Regions from separate parts of the Echinicola strongylocentroti genome, predicted to be linked through region 3. Evidence: riboswitches for the same ligand, from Rfam matches in the RefSeq annotation. Region 3 holds a riboswitch; each other region holds the start of a gene.

Region 1 (2,273 bases), 2.3 Mb from region 3:
AGTTCTGGTCTACGAATATTTCTCCTCGAATGGTAATCCCTCTCCTAAAATTAACCAAGAAGTAGCGGGAGCATCGGCTGTTTACTACTACGAAGACTAACAAGGATACTACACTCTCCTCTATTCCAAAAGGTGTCCTGAGCGATCAGGCACCTTTTCATTTTCACACCAATTTACACCAATAACCAACCTTTCATTTCCTTTCGATAAAGACGATCATTCATTATTGATTTTTTCTTGGCCACACCTGTACAAGAGCTAAAAACTCATTTCTCTATCGATTTAATAGGGTTTATAAAGGTGATTATTTTTTAAAAACTCTTTTTCGAATACTTGCAAATTAAAAAATTCGATTGTTACTTTGTGGCATCCTTTTACTTTTTAGTAAGTCGAAGGATTTATACAGAAGAGGTGAGAGACAGGCTCGTAGACCCTCTGGCAACCTGGAAAATCCAAGGTGCCAATTCCTGCCGAATGTGAATATCCGCATTTGGAAATATAAATTCTTAAATAATGAATTTTATAAAAAGGATACACACAGCAATACAACTTCATACACCAATCATCATCGAGTTTCTTTTTGTCAAAAGGGATAATTTCATACATCGCCGAATGTGCATGTGTATGTGCAACTAAGCACCCTTCTCTTGTCCTTACCGGACACTATACTTCTTTTATCCCCATTATTGATGATCCCAGTTGACTGAAGTCAACGCTAAATTAAGAGTAAGAAAATGAATCTAACATCACCGTATCTGATTACCGATATGACCCAAGAAATTTTCCACTGCGAAGAGGAACTACCACTTGAATCAGGTGAATCATTGCCAGGATTCGATATTAGTTATACTACTCAAGGGCACTTGACCCCACAAAAAGACAATGTCATCTGGGTACTGCATGCCCTTACCGGAGATGCGAATGTACACGAATGGTGGAGCGGTCTTGTAGGGGAAGACAAATTCTTCGATCCCACCAAGTACTTTATCGTCTGTGCCAACTTGCTCGGATCATGCTATGGCTCTACCCAACCGCTCAGCAAAAACCCAAAAACTGAAAAACCATATTATTATGATTTCCCCAATCTGTCCACACGCGACATGGCCAAGGCCTTCGACCAACTACGACAGCATTTGGGAATTCAGAAAATTGATACCATAATAGGCGGATCTCTTGGTGGTCAAGTAGCTCTTGAATGGTCCTATAACTTACAAGAACAGGTAAGAAAGACAATCATCGTGGCATCCAACGCCAAGACATCCCCTTGGACGATCGGCTTCAATGAAGCCCAAAGAATGGCCATCGAATCAGACAATACTTGGGGGCAAAACTCTCCTGATGCAGGCAAAAAAGGACTGGAAGCGGCACGCGCCATCGGTATGCTCAGCTATCGTCACCAGGAAATTTTCCATACCAGCCAAGCCGAAACAGAGGAAAAAACGGATCACTTCCGAGTGAGTTCATACTTGCGATACCAAGGCCAAAAACTCTCCAATCGATTTAACGCCCTCTCCTACTGGGTGCTCACCAAAGCCATGGACAGCCATGACCTGGGCAGAGGCAGAGGAGGAACAGCCAAGGCGCTTTCGGAAATCAAATCCAAGGTACTTTCCATTGGGATCAATACCGACTTGCTCTTTACCAAAGAAGAGTCGCAGTTTATCAGTAAAAATGTCCCCAACGGCACTTATCGAGAGATTTCTTCCATCTATGGCCATGACGCATTTTTGGTGGAAAACGAACAATTAAATTATATTTTAACCTCTTTTTACCTAGAAAACAATGACTAACCGCATTGGTTTGTTTGGCTTTGGAGTGGTCGGCCAAGGATATTATGAAATCGCTAAAAATGACCGCCCCGAGCTTTTACCTGAAACGATTGTCGTACAAAATAAAAACAAAGAACGAGATCATTCACTACAATTTTCTTTTGACCCAACGGACATTTTGGATGCCCCTTGTGACATTGGAATAGAGCTCATATCTGATCCTGTGCAGGCTTATGATTATGTCAATAGCCTTTTAAAATCAGGAAAGAAAGTCATTTCAGCAAACAAAAAAATGCTTGCTGCCCATCTACCAGAGCTTTTGGAACTGGAAAAAGCCTACGGTGGAAGCCTTCTCTATGAAGCATCTGCTGCAGCAGGCATCCCCATCATCACTTGCTTGGATTGTCACTTTGCGGGCGATCACATTAGCAAGCTCCAAGGCATTCTCAATGGGTCTTCCAACTACATTCTATCCCGATTATTTCAGGATGATCTTAGCTTACA
Region 2 (2,273 bases), 290 kb from region 3:
GATTGATAATCGATTTTATTCTCGAACTCAAGTAAAACCCAGAAGTAATGCCGTTTAGTTAAACCCGGAATATGCATTAGCCTATCTGTTGCGACCTTAAACTGCTTCAAAATCAGCCGTTTCACTTTAGTTTTCGGCATAACCGTAGCGGTGCTACGCTAATGCCTCCAAACTAACTGATTTTCTTGCAATTTCAGCTCTCACTACGATTCCTAATGCATAATCCGGGTTAAAAATTAGGGCGCCCCTATGATACGGATGATTAACTATCCCAAAGGAACTCCCTGTTGAACCCGAAAAGAAGAATAGTGCATACCAAAAAAGAACCCTTGCCGGAATGACAAGGGTTCTTTTATTATGGTTATTAGTGATGGTTTATCGTAATGTTTATTTGCTCAATTCATTAAAGAGCAACTTCTCTTCCAATCGGTGTTTCTCCTGATTGACCAGTACTTTTCTTAACACTTGCTTGAACCTGATTTCTTCATTGACAATTTTGAAAATCTTTTCCAAATATCGCTTCGCTACTTCCTCGTTCTTTTTATAAAATTTCAAGGTAAAGCTCCTGTTCTCATGGATATTCTCCAGGTAAATTTCCTTAGGCTGTCCTGCCAAAACGATCCCACGGAAAAAGGCATATTGTGCTGCCAAATTCCCTTTCAGGGTAAAATAGATTGCTTGGAATTTTTTATTGGCATCAGCATAGTTCTGGAATCCAAAAGATCCTTGACCTTGTAGCTGGACAAATTCATTATTTTCCAACCAATCATAAGCTGTCAGCGAAGTGGCTTCTACTGCCTCGTTTCTACTTACGGACTGGAAGCTGAAAATTTTGTTTTGCTGTACTGAATTGGTATAGTTAGAAGCTATTGCTGTCATGGTTTCTTAATTTGTGATGGTTACTAGTTAATTTTTTCTGCGGATTTGCTGCGATCAGCAACAACATCTTTTTGGCTCTTTTAGCAGGTTCTGCATTCGAATTGATCGTCTCATGGCTTTTACATTTATAGGTCCTCAAATGATTTCGGCAGGATTTAGCACCTTTTCTCTTATAAGAGGGATAGGTTGCTATAGGTTCTTAGAGCCTGTTCTCTCCCCTATTCTTTATAAATCAGCTACTGAGCTTACTCCGCTTTTCGCTAATAACTACTTCAAAGGTACAACATTTTTCTACAAAAACTAATTTCCCTATAGAATTTGTAGGGAATTATTTTTTTCACTCTAATATATCCCTTAGCCATTACAATCTTAACGGAATTGCGAACGTCCTCAACCCTATTATTTATTTGTAATTTAGTGTATTTTTATGTTGAAAAACAGCATTTCCAGCTATCTTATCGTTACAATAAACACCAACATTTTAACATACAGGTATTCTTATACCCGGTTTATGCATTAGGAATCGTGATGAGGTTTGAAACTGCAAGAAAATCAGGCTGTTTGGAGATTGAGGCATAGCACCGCTATGGTGAAATCGAAAACAGCAGCGAAGCGACTGATTTTGAAGTAGGTTCATACCGCAATAGATAGGCTAATGCATATTCCGGGTTAAAAACCAAGTGTACGAATGAGAGAACCAACCCAACCTTCTATGCGACAAACGAAACCATCAGGATATCATCCATGTTCACCACCCAGCTACCAGAGCAAACGCATTTAACATTATTTCGTGTAAGGCAGCTATCATCCGTGCCGCTGGCACTCCTTCTGGAGGTGGAGGAGACCTTAACATCCAGCAGATGAATCCGCAGGTTACTAAATCCATCGTGCCGCTGGCACTTCACCCCTGTTGGTACATTAGGATAGCAGCAGCCTGTCGCGGCAAATGCTGAAAGAGCAAGGACATCAGTTGATTTAGAGGACCAATAAAGTATCGCAACTGTCTGCCCAAGTGGGGAATGATTTAGATAAGTTTAACCCGGAATATCAATGTCGTTTAGTTAAGAAGGTTTTCCAATACGGATCGTCCATTGAGAGAATTATGGTTTTAATCCATGGACTTTTAAAACATATACAAAATGGATCCGCCTTGCAGCTATTGGGCGTTAAGAAATTAAAAAGCGGGTGGGCAAGAAGGCAGGCTTGTTTGACGAAATGCTGGCCAAAAAGAATGTTGGCAGCTAAAAAGGAGGAGTTTGCCTGCATGAGGGAGGGTTTTTATTTTAGGCCATTAGATGCACAGCGGCGGGGTTTTTTGGTTACTTTTTTGACCTGCAGCAAAAAAGTAACAAAGGTAAAGAGATGAATACTATCTTAGAATTTAGCAAGAAAAA
Region 3 (2,273 bases):
AAAAAGCGAGCAACAATTCCCTGAAATTATGGATCGAAAAGCGCACCCAATAACGAATGTGATGAAAACAGCCTACCATGCCACCAATCAGCCCTTTTAAGGTGTGAAAAAGTCTCCCCTACCCATCGCCACCTTTATAAATCACCATGCCCAATATCGCACAAGTCCTTTTTGTGTACGGAAATATGTTCAGAAATGAAGATTCGGCAGGACACTTCTTTCGTTTTTCTCCAGCCCCAATATTTCTCCTTTCCCAATATTTTTAGTTATTTACATGACGGAATAATTGACCAGAGTCTTTTCACAAACCACTTGAACAAATGCCCATCCCATCTTCATTTACCCGAAACCAAGGCCTGCTACTTATACTGCTACAGATAGCCTTTACCCAAACGCTATCAGCACAGGACAAGCCTGAGAAATTCCAAAAAGAAGTAGATCAAATCGTCACCGATACACCCGTACCATCAGGTGATGTTTACCTATTTACGGGAAGTTCCAGCGTAAGAATGTGGAAGGATATCAACCGTTATTTCCCTGACGTGACGGTAGTCAATACTGGCTTTGGCGGTTCGCAGACGTTTGAATTGCTACATTATGCGGATGAGCTGATCATCCGCTACGCTCCTCATAAAGTGTTCATTTACGAGGGCGATAATGACTTGGCAAGCGGCAAGACTCCCGTCACCATCCTGACCACCATGCAAAAACTGGTAGGGAAACTACAGGCAGAGCTTCCCAACACCGAAATAGTCCTCATCAGCCCCAAACCCAGCCCATCACGTTGGCAGCTCAAAGAAGACTATGAGTCATTAAACCGCCTATTGGAAGTCTACGCTGACAAGACCAGTGGAGTGGAATTTGTCAATGTCTGGGACATCGCCCTCAATGAAGGGGGAAAACCCAAGCCAGAAATCTTCTTGTCAGACAGCCTCCATATGACCGAATTGGGCTACGATGGATGGGCAGAGATGCTTGATCCACACATCCCATAAGGCAGCACGAGTCTGACACAAAAGAAAATTTGTTTGGAATTTCCAATGCCCTGCCGTTACTTTGCATGACTTCAGGAAACTGATTTATACAGAAGAGGCGAGAGACCAGGCTCTGCGACCCTCTGGCAACCATTTGCTACAGCAAAAAGGTGCCAATACCTGCCCAAAACAAATTCGGGACCTATAAATTAGACATTATGGCCAATTTACCTTTTCACCGCTTTTTCCTTATCCCCTACCGGACTTCCTTGGCCTATGCCATGCGTGGGCAATTATTGATTTTTCACGGTTAATTACTGATTTTATACAACTGAAAGATACTAAACACCATGTCAAATAAGCACTTTGAAACAGAAGCCATCAGGATCGCTTCTTCCAAATCCAATCAACGGGAACATTCTGCCCCCATTTACCTGACATCCAGTTTTACCTTTGACAGCGCCGAAGAAGCCCGTCAGATGTTTGCCGAGGAGATCCCCGGCAATATCTACTCCCGCTACGCCAATCCCAACAGCTCAGACTTGATCGAAAAAGTATGCGCACTGGAAGGCACCGAGGACGGCATCGCCACTGCCTCTGGAATGGCGGCAATGTTTGGCAGCATCGCCTCTCTCTTACAGCAAGGCGACCATATACTTGCTTCCCGTTCATTGTTTGGCTCTACCCACCAGCTCCTCACAAGGGTATTTCCCAAATGGGGGATTACTTCTACTTACGGAGACATTTCGGATATCGAAAACTGGGACAAACTCGTGAAGCCCAACACCAAAATGCTGTTCATCGAGACCCCTTCCAATCCTGGGCTAGAGGTAATCGACCTAGAGTGGATTGGCAAGTTTGCCAAAGCACATAACCTGATCTTAGTGGTGGACAATTGCTTCGCCACTCCTTATCTACAGCAACCGGCCAAATGGGGTGCGGATATCGTGGCACACAGCGCTACCAAGTACATTGACGGACAAGGGCGCGTCTTGGGAGGACTGATCCTCGGCAAACAGGAATTGATCAAAGACGTACAGTTCTTTTCCCGCCACACAGGTCCCTCCATCTCTCCCTTCAATGCCTGGATCCTCTCCAGAAGCATGGAAACGCTGGCGGTCAGAATGGAAAGGCACTGTGCCAATGCATTGGCGGTAGCCTCCTATTTTCAGGACAACAAAGAGCTTGAGTTGGTTAAATACCCTTTCTTAAAATCCCATCCACAGCATGACCTTGCCAAAAAGCAAATGAAGCACGGCGGGGGCATCGTCACGCTCACGCTGCAAGGGGGCATAGAGA

The links. Region 3 has a riboswitch for S-adenosylmethionine ahead of DN752_RS17045 (O-succinylhomoserine sulfhydrylase). Riboswitches for the same ligand answer to the same signal wherever they lie in the genome.
Region 1: linked by a shared signal. The riboswitch ahead of metX (homoserine O-acetyltransferase MetX) and the one ahead of DN752_RS17045 (O-succinylhomoserine sulfhydrylase) in region 3 are both predicted to bind S-adenosylmethionine.
Region 2: linked by a shared signal. The riboswitch ahead of DN752_RS18340 (hypothetical protein) and the one ahead of DN752_RS17045 (O-succinylhomoserine sulfhydrylase) in region 3 are both predicted to bind S-adenosylmethionine.

The regions. Positions count from the first base shown of each region.
Region 1 is NZ_CP030041.1:464,399-466,671, forward strand. Features, by position in the region: gene DN752_RS01730 (hypothetical protein) at 1-100, shown strand, start outside; SAM riboswitch class I at 396-505, shown strand; gene metX (homoserine O-acetyltransferase MetX) at 735-1,790, shown strand; gene DN752_RS01740 (homoserine dehydrogenase) at 1,783-2,273, shown strand, end outside.
Region 2 is NZ_CP030041.1:4,673,363-4,675,635, reverse strand. Features, by position in the region: gene DN752_RS18340 (hypothetical protein) at 388-879, opposite strand; SAM riboswitch class I at 1,002-1,113, opposite strand.
Region 3 is NZ_CP030041.1:4,386,921-4,389,193, reverse strand. Features, by position in the region: gene DN752_RS17050 (GDSL-type esterase/lipase family protein) at 321-995, shown strand; SAM riboswitch class I at 1,077-1,185, shown strand; gene DN752_RS17045 (O-succinylhomoserine sulfhydrylase) at 1,325-2,273, shown strand, end outside.